DNA from 3 places in the Rhizobium sp. AN68 genome. Region 1 is predicted to be linked to each of the others. Evidence: riboswitches for the same ligand, from Rfam matches in the RefSeq annotation. Region 1 holds a riboswitch; each other region holds the start of a gene.
The links. Region 1 has a riboswitch for cobalamin ahead of RBH71_RS00790 (DUF1852 domain-containing protein). Riboswitches for the same ligand answer to the same signal wherever they lie in the genome.
Positions count from the first base shown of each region.

Region 2: another riboswitch for cobalamin. It lies ahead of bluB (5,6-dimethylbenzimidazole synthase); the one in region 1 lies ahead of RBH71_RS00790 (DUF1852 domain-containing protein).
Region 3: another riboswitch for cobalamin. It lies ahead of RBH71_RS06215 (ABC transporter substrate-binding protein); the one in region 1 lies ahead of RBH71_RS00790 (DUF1852 domain-containing protein).

Region 1 is NZ_JARWMI010000001.1:168,495-173,650, reverse strand. It holds gene RBH71_RS00800 (helix-turn-helix domain-containing protein) at 1-888, shown strand, start outside; gene RBH71_RS00795 (methionine synthase) at 1,241-2,269, opposite strand; gene RBH71_RS00790 (DUF1852 domain-containing protein) at 2,294-3,271, opposite strand; cobalamin riboswitch at 3,374-3,587, opposite strand; gene RBH71_RS00785 (hypothetical protein) at 4,364-5,156, opposite strand, start outside.
Region 2 is NZ_JARWMI010000003.1:1,508,092-1,513,247, reverse strand. It holds gene RBH71_RS20445 (NAD+ synthase) at 1-703, shown strand, start outside; gene RBH71_RS20440 (VOC family protein) at 852-1,229, opposite strand; gene RBH71_RS20435 (TolB family protein) at 1,422-2,252, shown strand; cobalamin riboswitch at 2,381-2,567, shown strand; gene bluB (5,6-dimethylbenzimidazole synthase) at 2,665-3,381, shown strand; gene RBH71_RS20425 (DUF2865 domain-containing protein) at 3,451-4,551, opposite strand; partial or broken gene RBH71_RS20420 (NADP-dependent malic enzyme) at 4,687-5,156, opposite strand, start outside.
Region 3 is NZ_JARWMI010000002.1:616,026-621,181, forward strand. It holds gene RBH71_RS06205 (ABC transporter ATP-binding protein) at 1-674, opposite strand, end outside; gene RBH71_RS06210 (FecCD family ABC transporter permease) at 671-1,699, opposite strand; partial or broken gene RBH71_RS06215 (ABC transporter substrate-binding protein) at 1,696-2,728, opposite strand; cobalamin riboswitch at 2,893-3,129, opposite strand; gene RBH71_RS06220 (GNAT family N-acetyltransferase) at 3,169-4,047, opposite strand; gene argE (acetylornithine deacetylase) at 4,259-5,156, shown strand, end outside.

The DNA of each region.
Region 1 (5,156 bases):
TGGAAAGAGGTGCTCTGCCAGGAATACGTCGCTTTGAACTCGACAACAGAAGGCCATGCCCCGTTTTTCGGCCACGTTCGTGCCAAGCTGCTAAACTCGATCAACGTCACGACAATTTCGTCGAGCAGGCAAAAAATTCATCGCCGCAGGCAGGAAATCAGCCGAATGCCCGAACAGGTGTACTTCCTCAATCTACAAGTGGAAGGTCACTGCCGGATGATGCAGAACGGCAGGGAAGCGCTCTTGCAGCACGGTGATTTCTCGATCGTCGATCCGACCGAGCCATATATCAACGATTACTGCAGCGACAGTTGGACCCAGCATTCGTTCCGCATTCCCAAGGCAATTCTGCAGCCTCTTCTGAAGCAACCCGACAGACTGATGGCCACTAAAATAAGCAGCAGTGATCCACTCGCGGGTCTTGCGACCGACTATCTGTCATCGATTGCGATGAATGCCGAGCATCTCGACGCCGCCGCGTCCTTATCCATCACCAACCATCTGGTGGAACTGGTTGCGCTGGTTCTCGGCGTATCCGATCGCGAGGGAGACCGAGCGAGGGGGACATTGCGCAATCAGCTCGCTTTTTCCCTGATCAACTACATCACTTCGCATGCGGCAGATCCGGCGTTGACACCGGCGAAGGCAGCCGAACATTTCCGCATTTCGGTTCGCTATGTTCACCGACTGCTGGAAGACAGCGGCGAGACATTCAGCCAGTTTTTGCTTCGGCAAAGGTTGCAAAAATGCGCGGACGATCTGCGTACCAAACGTGGCAGCTCTATTGGAGAGATCGCTTTCCGATGGGGATTCAATGACCTCTCGCATTTCAGCCGATCGTTTCGGAACCAGTTCGGTGTCGCGCCACGCGAATATCGAGTGCAGTAGCACAAAGCAAGCAGCACCCGTTTGACGTAGACGGGTTCGTGGTCGGTGGATAGCGACGGACTTACATGGCAAGCGAGTTGTCTTGCGCCTTGAAAGGATGGAAACCATCACATCCTCAGTTGAGGTGGTAATAAATGTGTAAATTTTCTAATCTGGGGACGACCTGCTCTTCGGAATTGCCGGCTTGAACAGGCCGTCTTGGCAGCTTTGCGCCAAGAGGCGGACATCCGTCGAAGCCGTCAGAATGATCCGCGTCGTGACCTTATAGCCATTCGTAAGTCTCCCAGCGTTTGTCGCGATGGGCGCGGTGGCGGCGAACGGCTGCCATCCGCAGGTTCAGACTATCAAAAAACTAAACAGTCAGCTCTCTTCGGACGATCTCAGCTCCTGCGCTCAAGGAATTCAGCTTGTCTCTTGCCGCACGACGAGACAGGGGGGCCATGCCGCAATTGGTGCAGGGGCAAAGTTTATCTGCGTCGACAAACTTAAGCGCCTTGCGCAGCGTTGCAGCGACTTCCTCCGGGGTTTCGATGGTATCGCTTGCCACATCGATGGCCCCAACCATCACTTTCTTACCTCGAACAAGTTCCAGAAGATCCATTGGGACATGAGAATTGTGGCATTCGAGGGAGATCATACCGATGCCGGATTTCTGCAGCTTGGGGAGAGTTTCCTCATACTGCCTCCATTCTGACCCGAGTGTCTTTTTCCAATCTGTATTGGCCTTTATGCCGTAACCATAGCAGATATGGACGGCGGTCTCGCACTTCAGCCCTTCAATTGCCCTGTCCAAAGTGGCGACACCCCAGTCATTCACATCGTCAAAGAAAACGTTGAAGGCAGGTTCGTCGAACTGGATGATATCGACGCCGGCAGCCTCCAATTCCTTTGCTTCCTCGTTGAGTATACCGGCAAATTCCCAGGCAAGCTTTTCACGGCTCTTATAATGGCCGTCAAAGAGAGTATCGATCATCGTCATCGGACCCGGCAACGCCCATTTGATGGGTTGTTTGGTCTGCTGGCGCAAAAACTTGGCGTCTTCGACGAACACGGACTTCTGGCGAGACACGGCGCCGACGACTGTCGGGACACTCGCATCGTAGCGATCGCGAATTCTGACTGTCTCGCGTTTTGCAAAATCGACCCCGTCGAGGTGCTCGATGAAAGTCGTGACGAAATGTTGGCGTGTTTGCTCGCCATCACTGACGATGTCGATGCCGGCCTGTTGCTGATCGTCGAGTGAAAGGCGCAGGGCATCTCTCTTGCCTTCCAGTAATTCCTCGCCCTCCAGCTTCCAGGGCGACCACAGTTTTTCGGGCTGCGCAAGCCAGGAGGGTTTCGGCAGACTGCCAGCGGTCGATGTGGGGAGAAGTTTCTTCACGATGGGACCTCTTCTAAGTGATGCTCAGGCGGGGCGGTGAGCAAACAATTGCTCAAGGACGGCGCGGTATGGCTTGATGAAGTGTTTTTCGGTGAACTTACCCTGATCCACCGCCAAGCGATTTCGTTCGTCGCGATCGTAAATGACCCGGGTCAGCGAATAGTCCTGGTGCTTCAGGTTGGGCTGGTAAAATGTCCCGGCTGCTGCGTTCGCATTGTAGATTTCGGGGCGATAAATTCTCTGAAACGTTTCCATCGTGCTGATGACGCCGATTAGCTCAATATTGGAGTAGTCGCCCAGCAAGTCCCCAACAAAGTAGAAGGCCAACGGCGCAACGCTGCCTGCAGGCATGAAGTAGCGAACCTGCAATCCCATTTTCCCGAAATACTGGTCGGTGGACGAGAACCCATTCTGCCGGTATTCGACGCCCATCACGGGGTGATGATTTTCGGTCCGGTAATAGGTCTTGCTGGTCGAGGCGCTGATGCAAATGACCGGCGGCTTGCGAAAGTACGAGCGGTAGGCATCCGACCGCAGAAAAGACTTGAACAGGTTTCCATGCAGGTCGCCGAAGTCGGCCGGAATGCTGAAGGCAGGAACGCTCTTGTTATGCTCCGGCAGCACAATGCTGAAGTCGTAGTCTCGCACATAGGAGGAGAAGTTATTCCCCACAATGCCGTCGATACGTTCACTGGTTTTGTGATCGATGATCGTCGTCTTCAGTATCTCGATGAGGGGAAATTTTTCACCTGCGACATCGAAGCTCATGTCGACCGAAATGATCTCCAACTCGACAGAGTATCGGTCCGATTTGGGATTATCCCAGTGCGCGAGGGCGTTGAAGCGGCTGTCGATCATGCGCATGACATTGCGCAGGTTTTCCTGCCGCTTTTCGCCCCTGGCCAGATTGGCGAAATTGGTGGTGATGCGCGTATTTTCTGAAGGACGATAGTCCTCATCGAAGGGTACGCTCGTGATCGTAAAAATGCAGGTCTGAGACATGTTGTGCCCCTATAAAGTTGGGGGCATGGGTCTGCGGACGCATAGCAAGACGGGCCGCGACAATGCAGCCTTTGCTACGGCACACTGGGACACCCCGCCCGTGGACGTTATTTCACCAAAGGCAGGTCTCCTGGCTCACGGATCATCACTTCCGTCCGTCTTCCCGGGGTAAACCAGTGACATATTGGACTTCAGCTCGCCGCTTACAGTTGCGGGGGCAGCGTCGGCTTTTCCGCATGACACGGAGCACCGACTTCCCTCTTAGCCCCGGCACGTTGCGTGCAACGACTGGGGAACCTTAGGCGTGACGACCATATTGTAAGCCACGTCATCGGTCAACATCATATAACGATATCTTTATGTCCTTAAGTCTACGTTTCCATTGTCGGTTCCGACCGAGTAGGTTGCATTCGGCGTTGTCAGGCGATTCTCACATACGCGGACCTAGCCGTGGCAAACTAAAGATGAATCGTCGACTGTCGGTTCGATCCTGACAAGCGCAGGTAAGCATGCGTGATGACAGCTTCCGGGAAATAGTAGACGTCTCGCGCCACGCAGTTGAAAGGATCAGACCACACCACGAACAGTTCCTGGCGCGGGAGCAGCCTGGTGAAACCGGAGGCGCGCATGATTTCGGCTGCCACAGGCGTTTCAACGAAGCGGCGCCGCTGGAGGTTGGGATGCTATTCGGACATGCCCTACTGTGCCGGCGCAGCGCTATTTAAGGGATCGGCGTTTGAATTAAATAGCGAATGAGCGAAGGCAAGCACCCTTAAATAGCGGGCCGATAACATCACGGACGCGTATCCGCGACAGCATCGCCGATCTGTGCTCGGTCCTTCGGACCACCGCATGTAGTTGAAGGTGCACAGGAAGTTCCGATCCGCACCGGGCATCTGACAGGTCTGGCAGTGGGCGGTATTCGGCTTCGTTGATCGTACCGTTAGGCTTTAACCACTGGAACTGCCAGTCGGCAGTCAACGTTGCGGTTTTACGCTTTTCGCCGCTTTCAGCAGCGTCATGCGTCCCAGTTTTCAATCTCCGGCGCAACGGCCTGGAGCAATATCCTTCTGCTGCCGCCGAGACGGACGATTATCCCTCACAAAGACGAATACAACCGCTTTTTCTAAGAAAAGGGTTCCAGCCTTTCGCTGCAAGGATTGCCCAGGCAGTGGCCCCGACATGCGGCAACCTGAAATATTTGAAGTCGGCAAATGTCGAGGTCGGCCCGATCATCAGCCCGGTCGTCAGTTCGTCCCCGAGTGTCGCGTAGATCAGGTTATCGGGAGATATTTGTGCGGCGATGGTGGCAAGCAGCGCCTCGGCCCGCTCGGCATCGCCGACCTGCTGAAATGCCAGCGCGGCCTGGGCCGTACCTTCCAGCCACACACCATCCCGATCGTCGTTAAAATCAAAACCTCCCGCAACCGCATAATGCCGATCAACCCAATGCAGAACACGCCCACTGCGGCCCCGAAACTCCGGCACGGCGAGAATGGGCCAGAGCTCGGAATCTATTCCGGACTGGCTCGAGTTGGGTGTGTCGCTTCCGGGTTGGCTGCCGACGTAAAACCGTCCCTGCTGCTCATTCCACATCGCATCAAGAAATTTGCGTGTTTTGTCCCGCATCGCCTGCCAGGCGCGCGCTCCCTCAATTTCGGCGAGCCAACCCGCAACGGCATACACATCGAGATTATGTTCCGTCGATTTCCACTCGAGTTTGGCCGGTGCAGGCTCATGACCGAATGTGCCACCTGTGTAGCCGATATCGCGGGCGCCCGCCGTATGCGCATCGATCCAGCGCATGAGTTTGGTCGCTGCCTGCACATAGGACGGATTGCTTAATCGTTCACTGGCAGTGAGAAGCGCAAGTGCCGCCCAGGCC
Region 2 (5,156 bases), on a different contig from region 1:
GCCCTATCGTTACACCTCCGAGGATTCGCTGAAGGACGCAGCCGATTGCGCCAGGGCGCTCGGCTGCCGTTACGATATCGTGCCCATTGCCGAACCGGTGGATGGGTTCCTTTCGGCGCTTTCGGAAATGTTCGAAGGCACGGAAGAAGGCATTACCGAAGAAAACCTGCAGAGCCGTACACGCGGCACCATTCTCATGGCCGTTTCCAACAAGTTCGGCTCGATGGTGGTGACAACAGGCAACAAGTCGGAAATGTCGGTGGGGTATGCGACGCTTTATGGCGACATGAATGGCGGTTTCAATCCCATCAAGGACCTCTACAAGATGCAGGTCTACGCCATCTCCAGCTGGCGCAATTCCCATGTGCCGCCGGGCGCGCTCGGGCCATCCGGCGAAGTGATCCCCGCCAATATCATCTCCAAGGCGCCATCCGCCGAATTGCGACCCAACCAGACAGACCAGGATTCGCTACCGCCCTATCCGGTGCTGGACGATATTCTGGAGTGCCTGGTGGAAAAGGAAATGTCGGTCGAGGAAATCCTCGCGCGTGGCCATGATATCGCGACGGTGCACCGGATCGAGCATCTGCTCTATCTCGCCGAATACAAACGCCGCCAATCCGCGCCCGGGGTGAAGATCACCAAGAAGAACTTCGGCCGCGATCGCCGTTATCCGATTACCAACCGGTTCAGGGACAGGTAGTCGAAGGAGGGCATGGGGGAGCTTGCTGGACCCCGAATCTAGTTCGGGGTGACGGAGTGCGGATGCTGCGACTTCGCCATATATCGATGGCGAAGAAGCATCCTTTTCCTCCAACGGCGCGGACACGCCGCGCCGTCTCCCTATCTCGTTAAATAACCTGCCCCACATCGATGCGGTTACCATCCGGGTCTTCGAAAACGAAGGCCCGCAGGCCATAATCCTTGTCCTGCAGACTTTTGATGATGCGAAGCCCGTGGCTTTTGCAAAGCGCGTGCAGCGCGTCGGCGTCGCTGACCAGCATATGCGCCACATTGAAGGGGGCCGGTTTGTGCGTCGACTGCAATGTCAGGTGCAACTCGGCATTACCTTGTTTCAGGATCATGAAACCGACAGGGTTGCCGTTTTCGAAGGTCTTTTCGAAGCCCAGCACACGGACATAAAAGTCATGGGCCTTCTCGATATTCTTGACAGGAAGCATTGCGGCGATCCGACCGAAGCGGATGCCGTGATCGGCGATGGTGTTCATCGCGGAACCTCGGATCTGGGAGAAACGGGCAGGGGTGCGGGCGGTGCCGGAACGCTGCTGTTTTTTCCTATTTGAATTTGCAGGGCGGTGCCTGCGGCAATAGGATCATAATCACGGCGGTGGCGGATGCAAACGGAATGTTTGTGCCATTCAACGCTCCACGCCAGACGATCGACAGGCCCGGGAGGCAGCATGCGCAGTTCCATCGAAATCTTCAACATCCGCAATCGGCAGATGCGGGTGGTGTGGCAGACGCCGGAGCTGTTCGAGGCTCCGAACTGGTCGCCGGACGGGAAATACCTGCTTCTGAACTGCGACGGTCTGCTTTATCGCCTGTCACTTGCCGGCGACCCTTCGCCGGAAAAGGTCGATACCGGCTTTGCGACAATCTGCAACAATGACCACGGCATTTCGCCTGACGGTTCGCTTTATGCCATTTCCGACAAGGTGGAGTTCGGCAAGAGTGCCATCTATCTGCTGCCTTCGACGGGCGGAACGCCGCTTCTGATGACTAAGAACCTTCCGTCCTACTGGCACGGCTGGTCGCCGGACGGGAAAGGTTTCGCCTATTGCGGTATTCGCGATCAGGTTTTCGATATTTATTCCATGGACATAGACAGCGGCGTTGAGACACGCCTTACCCATGGTGAGGGCCGCAATGACGGGCCGGATTATTCGCCGGATGGAGAATGGATCTATTTCAACTCCAGCCGCACCGGCCAGATGCAGATCTGGCGCGTGCGGGTGGATGGCTCGGCCGTCGAGCGTATCACCGACAGCGTCTATGGCGACTGGTTCCCGCATCCGTCTCCCAGCGGTGACAAAGTCGTCTTCGTCTCCTACGACGCCGATGTCTTCGACCATCCGCGCGACCTCAACGTGCGCGTGCGGCTGATGGATATGGATGGTGGCAACGCCGAAACGCTGTTTGACCTTTTCGGCGGGCAGGGAACGATGAATTCGCCCAACTGGTCACCGGGCGGGGATGAGTTCGCTTATGTGCGGTATTTTCCCGTTGGGTGATGCGGTAGGGAGTGCTTCAGCCGGCGCGCGTCCGCGCGGCGGCTGAAGGCCGCAATACGCAGGTGAGGTGGCCACGGTCACATTGCCGCATCGCTGCGCAAGATACTTGTATTTGCAATCTTTGTTGCTCATAAGCTTCTTCGTCAGGTGCCTGCCCTTTACGGCGGGAGAATCGGGAATCCGGTGCAAGACCGGAACGTGCCCAGCGCTGTGAGGCGGATGCCCTTTTTCTTGATGCCACTGAATCCATTCGGGAAGGCGAAAGTGGGCGGATGAAGCCGAGTCAGAAGACCGGCCTGACAGAATAGACCAGACCGCGTGGACGGCGGCAGGTTGTTGCAGCAGCGCGTCGTGCAGGCGAAAACCGGAGCCGGTTTTCGTGGCGGCGCGCCAGCATTGTTGGGGATAGACGATGCCGACCGATCCACTCGCGACCAGTTCGCTCGACGCCGATGCATTCGATCACGCGCTTTCGCCCGCCTACCCGTTTTCCGAGGGGGAGCGAGAGGCGATCTACCGTGCCATCGAAACCCGCCGTGATGTGCGCGACCAGTTCCTTCCGGATCCATTGCCGGAAGATGTGGTCGAGCGCTTGCTGAAGGCGGCGCATTCCGCGCCCTCAGTCGGTTTCATGCAGCCGTGGAATTTCACGCTCGTCACTGACGGTGCGGTCAGGCAGGCAGCTTGGGTTGCCTTCAGCCGCGCCAATGGCGAGGCGGCGGCGATGTTCGAGGGGGAGCAGCAGGCGCTTTACCGCAGCCTCAAGCTTGAGGGCATCCGCAAGGCGCCGCTCAGCATCTGCGTCACCTGCGATCCGACGCGTGGCGGCAAGGTGGTGCTGGGCCGTACCCACAATCCGCGCACCGATGTCTATTCCACCGTCTGCGCCATCCAGAACCTCTGGCTTGCAGCGCGCGCCGAAGGCATCGGCGTCGGCTGGGTCAGCATTTTCCACGATAGCGACATTCGCACCATTCTGGAGATCCCCGACCACATCGAGATCGTCGCCTGGCTATGCCTCGGCCGCGTCGATACACTTTATACCGAGCCGGAACTGGCGGTGAAGGGTTGGCGCCAGCGCGTGCCGCTGGAGGATTTGGTATTTCGCAATCGCTGGGGCGGGCGGTAAAGAGAACACGCGACCGTCTTGTGAGTGAGATAGAGCGTTGCCAACTCCATACCGTGTGCTTGATGGGAGCTATTGCTGCGGCTGTATACCCTTCAGCGCCGGGTTCTTCAGGTCGATCCGGCCTGTCTGGTCGGGCAGGAATTTAGGGCCGATGACGCGGACCCTGCTGTTGTTCGGGTCATAGTCGCGTTCCGGAACCGGTTGTTCCGGCGGCTTTGCGGCCTGCTGCAGTTCGGTGGGTTTTTTGGGGGTGTCACCTTGCGGTGATGGAATGGTCGTGATGCTGGAATAGGGTTTCTCAGCTTCCGGCCGCGCAGCCTCCTGCTGCTTCATCTCCTCGTGATAGGCGGCCATGTTGCAGGCGCAGCCTGGGGCTTTGGTTGAGGCATTTCGATAAGCAAAGGCGGTCGGCAGGTCCTTATAGGGCTTTCCTGTTTCAGCCGAGACCATGTCAGCCGTTTCCTGCTCCGTCATGGAGTGGAAATAAAGCTCCGTCTGCGTACCCGGACACATTTTCTGGCATTGTTCGGCCTGCGCACGGAAATCGAGCGGCGAGGCATTGGAAGCGATGGGGAAGAACGAGCCGTCGCAGGTGCGCACGCACAGCGTCCTGAGCCCGCCTTCCGCAGCGGCATTGGGGTAGGGCGAAAGCCCTGCCTGTCCCGGCGGATTGCTCTGTTCGCCGAAGGCGTCGGGGTAACGTGTCACATCGGGTGCCGTCGGCTGGCGCGCTTCCGTTTCCGGAATGGCGCTGCAGCCATTGGCGTCAAGGGCGGCGAGAATGCGCTGGCGTCTGATGTCGCCATCATCGCTGCCCTGGGCCGCCATGGCATCGTCGCGGTCACGGATGATGGCATCGCGTTCGCTCTGCGCATCCGCCATCGCGTCGCTGATCTCCGCGCAGAGTTCGGCATTCGGGCTGCCATAAACGGTGACGCTTGCGGATGAACAGCCGTAACGGCGCAGATCGTTCCTGATCCTGCGGATCTCGATGTTCTGGCGGGTGAGCGCATTGGCGTAACGCCGTACCTCGGCGGTGTTGCCGATGACACGCGGCGGTTCGCGCAGCTGCGCATAAAGCGTATCGCAGACCTGATCCGCGAAAGCAGCGGCCGGGGCGATGAAAACAAGGGGAAGCAGGAGGCCGATAATGCTGCGGCGCCGGGTCAATGGTGCGATCCGTTCGATGTCCCCGGCCGGTGGCGAGGGTGTTATGCTTCGGGAAATCCGTGTTTCAGGAAGATAACATAAGCTGTTGCCGCAATGCGGCAACAGCATGTTCAAAACTGCGTTAATGCGCCTTCATCAGACCGAAGGGTGCGATGCCTGCACGACGGCAAAGGCCGCCATGTTGACAACGCCGCGCGAGGTGACGCTGGGCGACAGGATATGGGCGGGAAGTGCCGTGCCAAGCAGGATGGGGCCGACATGCAGGCCCTCCGTCAGCGTGCGGGTGACGCCGAGCGTGATGTTTGCGGCATCGAGGTTCGGGAAGACCAGCAGGTTCGCTTCGCCGGTCAGCACGCTGTTGGGCATGGCGCGCTTGCGCAGCGCTTCCGAAAGTGCCGAGCCGCCCTGCATTTCGCCGTCCACTTCCAGTTCGGGTGCTGCTGCCTGCACGATCTTCAGGGCGCGGCGCATCTTGCGGGCGCTTTCAGAATCGCGCGACCCGAAATTGGAGTGGCTGGCGAGCGCGATCTTCGGCGTGATCCGAAGCGGCGGATTTCCTTTGCCGCGAGAATGGCCATTTCAGCCACTTCTTCGGAGGTCGGATC
Region 3 (5,156 bases), on a different contig from region 1:
GAGGTGAGGACCTCGCGCGGCGGGCCGACAGCGATCATTTCACCGCGATGCATGATGGCGACGCGGTCGCAGAACATGGCGGCGTGATTGAGATCATGCAGCGCCGCCACAACCGTCAGTCCCTGCCTGCGCACCAGATCGAGCAGGCCGATCTGGTGGCCGATATCGAGATGGTTGGTCGGCTCGTCCAGCAGCAGAATATGCGGCTCCTGCGCCAATGCGCGGGCAATGTGCAGGCGCTGGCGTTCGCCGCCGGAAAGGTGATGCCAGTTTCGCTCGGCCTTGTCCGCCATATCGACATTTCCGAGCGCTGCATCGACGATGGCATCGTCCTTTGGCGACCATGCGGAAAGCGGGCCGAGATAGGGCGTGCGCCCCAGTTCCACGGCCTGTCGCGCGCTGATGCGCTCGGTAGTTTCGGCCTGCTGCTCCACAAAGGCCAGCCTGCGGGCAAGTTCGCGCCGCCCGAATGTGGCAAGCCGTTCCTCACCAAGCATGACATGACCCCGACGCGGCATGCGAATGCCGGCCAGCATGGAAAGCAGCGTGCTTTTACCCGAACCGTTCGGCCCGATGATACCCAGAAACTCGCCCGTGGCGACCTCCAGCGAAACACCGCGCACGATGTCGAGATTGCCGGCATGGAAATGCAGATCGTGGGCGGATAATTTCATGACCGGCCTCTCTTCTGCCCGAGAATAAAGGCGAAGGCGGGCGCGCCGACCAGCGCAGTGATCACGCCGATCGGCAGCACCTGCCCCGGAATGACGGTGCGCGAAAGAATATCTGCGATGATCATGAAAATTGCACCGGTCAGCGCCGTCACCGGCAGCAACATGCCGTGGCGAACGCCAACGAAGATGCGCGCCGCATGCGGGATGACGAGACCGACGAAGCCGATGGAACCGACCAGCGACACCATGACTGCCGTCATGACCGCCGAAACCGAGATCAGCACCGCATAGACCCGGCGCACTGGAATACCGAGCGAAGCTGCTGCCTGACCACCGAAAGCGAAAGCATCAAGCGCGCGTGCGTACCAGAGGCACACTCCAAGACCCGCAATACTGACCGGCAAAGCCAGCCAGACATCCGGCCAGCGCACGCCCGAAAGATTGCCCAGCAGCCAGAACATGATGCCGCGCGCCTGTTCGGCATTGGCGGATTTGGTGACGATGAACGACGTCATGGCGTTGAACAGTTGCGAACCGGCGACCCCCGCCAGGATGATGGCGCTGTTGCCGTGCCCTGCCCGCACCGCCAGAAGGCTGACAAGCGAAAAAGCCACAAAAGCCCCGATCAGGGCGCCGGCCGGCATCGTCAGGAACCCCGCCCCGAAGCCCAGAAGCGCCACGGCCACGGCCCCGGTTGAGGCGCCTGCGGAAATACCGAGGATATAGGGATCGGCGAGCGGGTTGCGCAGAAGTGATTGAAGCACCGCACCGGCCAGCGCCAGCGAGGCGCCACAGCACGCGGCAACAACGGCGCGGCTGAGGCGGTAACTCCAGACGATGCCCTCATCCAGCGGCTCCAGCGGATAACCCGCATGGAAGACACGATTGGCAATGGTCTTTGCCACCACGTCGAACGGAATGGCAGTCTCGCCGATGGCCGCACCGGCCATCAGCGCGACGAGCAGCAGGGCGAGTGCGGCAAAAGCCAGACCCGCCCTGCCAAGATTGACGGAAAGACCGTTCACTTGGCGAGACCGGCTGTGGAAATCGCCTCGGCCAGCGTTTCAATGCCTTCGATCGTGCGGATGGTCGGGTTCATCGCCTGCGCGTCCATTTCGAAGACATGGGCCGCCTTGACGGCGGGCATGATGCTGGCAACCGGATCGGTAGCAAGGAACTTGAGCTTGACGGCGACGTCATCGGCGGGGAAACGCCGGCGGTCCATCTTGCCGGCAACGATCACGGACGGATTGGCCTTGGCGATGGTTTCCCAGCCAACAGTCGGCCATTCCTCATCGCTTTCGATAACGTTCTTCAGCCCGAGCGCGGACATGATGTAACCCGGCGCACCATTGCGGCCCGCCACGTAAGGATCGATATCCAGCTCGGCGCTGGAGAACCAGAAGACTGCTGAAATCTTGCCATTCGCCGAAGCGATCTTGGCGCGGGCGGCTTCCTCACGCTTTTTCAGGTCGGCAACGACTTCCTCGCCGCGATCCTGCACGTTGAAAATTTTCGCAAGGTCGCGGACCTCCTGGTAGATCAGGTCCATGGTGAAAACGGATTTGCGCACGCCGTCGCCGCCGCCGGAATTGTCCTTGCCCATGCAATCGGCAGGCGAAGTATAAACGGGAATACCGAGTTCGGCGAATTGCTCCGGTGTTCCGACAACGCCTTCGGGACCGATCTGCCACTGGAACTGCGTCGTCACGAGGTCCGGCCTCTTGCCAACCACCGCCTCGAAGCTCGGATCATTGTCGGCAAGCCGCTCCACCTTGGCATTGGCGTCCTCGTAACCCTTAAGAACCGGGCCGATCCACAGCGCCGTACCTACCACCTTGTCGGCCACGCCGAGCAGATAGAGAACCTCGGTCGTGCTCTGGCCGACCGATACCTGTGCGGGCGGGCGCCTGCTTGAAGGTGATTTCGTGGCCGCAGCTATTGATCGTCAGCGGATAGGTGGTTTCGGCAGCCTGAGCGGCACCGGCGGGCAAGGCCGCTAATGCGACAACCAGAAGACCGGCGGAAACCGGCAGGCGTTTGAAATGAAACATATGTTCTCCAGTCTAAATAAAGTGGCGTGATCCGCAGGCCGCGCGTCAAAACGCGTAGTGACAGAGCGACAACAAGTGTGGAGATGGAGAACGGGACTCTAAATACGTTTCCGCAGACGGAAAGGTCATAATCAGCTCCTCTTCCGGGCATCCCCGCCCGTAACGATGGTCAATATTATGACGGCAGGTCTCCTGGCTCACGAATATGCGCCGTTCATCTGCCTTCCCGCACCTTGAAGGGTGCAGTGGCATGACGCTTTTCAGGCGTCACGAGGATGAACGGCAATCCGCTTACAGTTGCGGGGGCAGCCACGGCATTGGGCGATAGAAATCACCCGCACCATGTTCCCTATTAATCCCTTTGCCCTTCGGCTTCAGGAACCGTCGCTTTCTGACATAAGGGGCAAGCGCCTGGGCGTCAATTGCGATAGTGCTGCAGCTCAGCACAAAGACGGACCCGCCAACGCGAAAATTTTTGTAGCGCCGGAGGGCGCCGGTTGCGGCGCGTCTTTGGACATGGTGGTAAGGGTTTCAATCACCACCAGCCCGGATTGCGCAATAAAATCAATAAAGAGACTATTGTCGCTGATGGTGTCGAGACGCACCAGCTCATCGTCCAGATCGGTAAAATGCCGCCTTACAAGCGCAATCGCATCCATGTCCGCACCCGCAACGACCGGACCGATAATGTGGCCCCGCCCTGCCGCACGGCGCAGCGCAAAAGCGGTAAGACGGTCCGCCTCAAACACACCGTAACCCGCATTCTGCGTCAAAAGTCGCTGCAAAACGTTCCGGCGCGAAACGCCAAAAGCCGCCCGGTCTAGTTCCACCACATCAGTCAGATGACCTGCGGATAACGGCTCTATTCGTTGTTTTCTGCCGGGCGGCGATATCTCGAAAAGGCAATTCGCCCTTCCCCGGAACAGATATACTTTTTCCGTATCACCGGCAAAACCCAACCTTGAAAACAACCGCCGCGACGCTCCCGTCGCGTTCAACCGCAGGGAGACAGTGGGGAATTTCGCGACAAGTTTCTGCACCAGCCATGGTGCTACGCCCTGCCCCTGCAAGCGGGGGGAAACAATGACCATGCCGAGCGTCGCAAACCCCTGATCATAGGGAAAGAGCATCGCGGTTGCGACAACACGGTCGATCTCATCGAGCGCAGCGAGACCCACGCCGCATTGCCGCAGAAAACACCATTCATTCGCGTGATATCGCCATCCGACGGCCATGGAGAGTGCATGCAGATGATCGGCATCCACGTCCGCGATATACACGGTCCGCAGCTCGAAACTATCGACTTTGAGCAGGTCCATAACCAACGGCCCTCATCCCCTACGGCTCACAACCTTCATCCGGTCCCGGCCTAGCCCACGACATCCGACGGTAGCCGGTTACGCCAGCACGAATTTTCTGAAAGCACTGGAAGGTCACAACAATCTACCGAAATCATTCGCATTTCAGCAGATAAACGTCGCAGTCCATTCTAAGCTTTCGGGATGACAATCCGGTCAGCGGAGACGACCATTGAACGCAATCGAAATCCTTGAGCGTCTCGTCGGTTTCCCGTCGGTCGTTGGAACCGCCAATGGCGATATTGCCGGCTGGATCGCCGATTATCTTGAAAGCCACGGCGCGAAAGTATCGCTGCTTGCGGGACCGGAGGGCGACCGCGCCAATCTCTTCGCCACCTTCGGCCCGGCCGATCGCGCCGGCTATGTTTTGTCCGGCCATATGGATGTCGTACCCGCCAGCGAGCCGGAATGGTCTTCCGATCCCTTTACACTGCGGGCGGAAGATGATCGTCTCTACGGGCGCGGAACCACAGACATGAAGGGTTTTCTGGCCACGGTTCTCGCCGCGGCGCCTGCATTTTCGCGCATGGCGCTGAAACGTCCCGTGCATATCGCCTTTTCCTATGACGAGGAGGCGGGTTGCCGTGGCGTTCCACATCTTCTCGCCAGATTGCCTGAACTTTGCGCCGCACCGGCGGGCGCAATCATCGGCGAACCGAGCAATATGCGGGCGGTTCGTGCACACAAGGGCAAAGCAGCAGCTCGCATTACCATCCGTGGCCGTTCCGGCCATTCGTCCCGGCCTGATCAGGGGGTTAATGCCATTCACCTGATGACCGGCATCATGGCAAAGGCCGTGGAGACGGCACATGAGCTGACGAAAGGCCCCTTTGAAGCGACTTTCGAGCCGCCCTATTCCTCGCTGCAGATCGGCACGATGAAGGGCGGCCAGGCGATCAACATCATCCCCGATTTCTCGGCCATCGAGCTGGAAGCGCGGGCGATTTCCGGCATATCGCCGCTTGAACTGCTCGGGCCGGTTCGCGCAAGCGTCGAGGCTCTCGCAGCAAAGGGTGTCGATATCGAATGGACGCCTATGAGCGATTATCCGGCGCTTTCGCTTGCAGCCA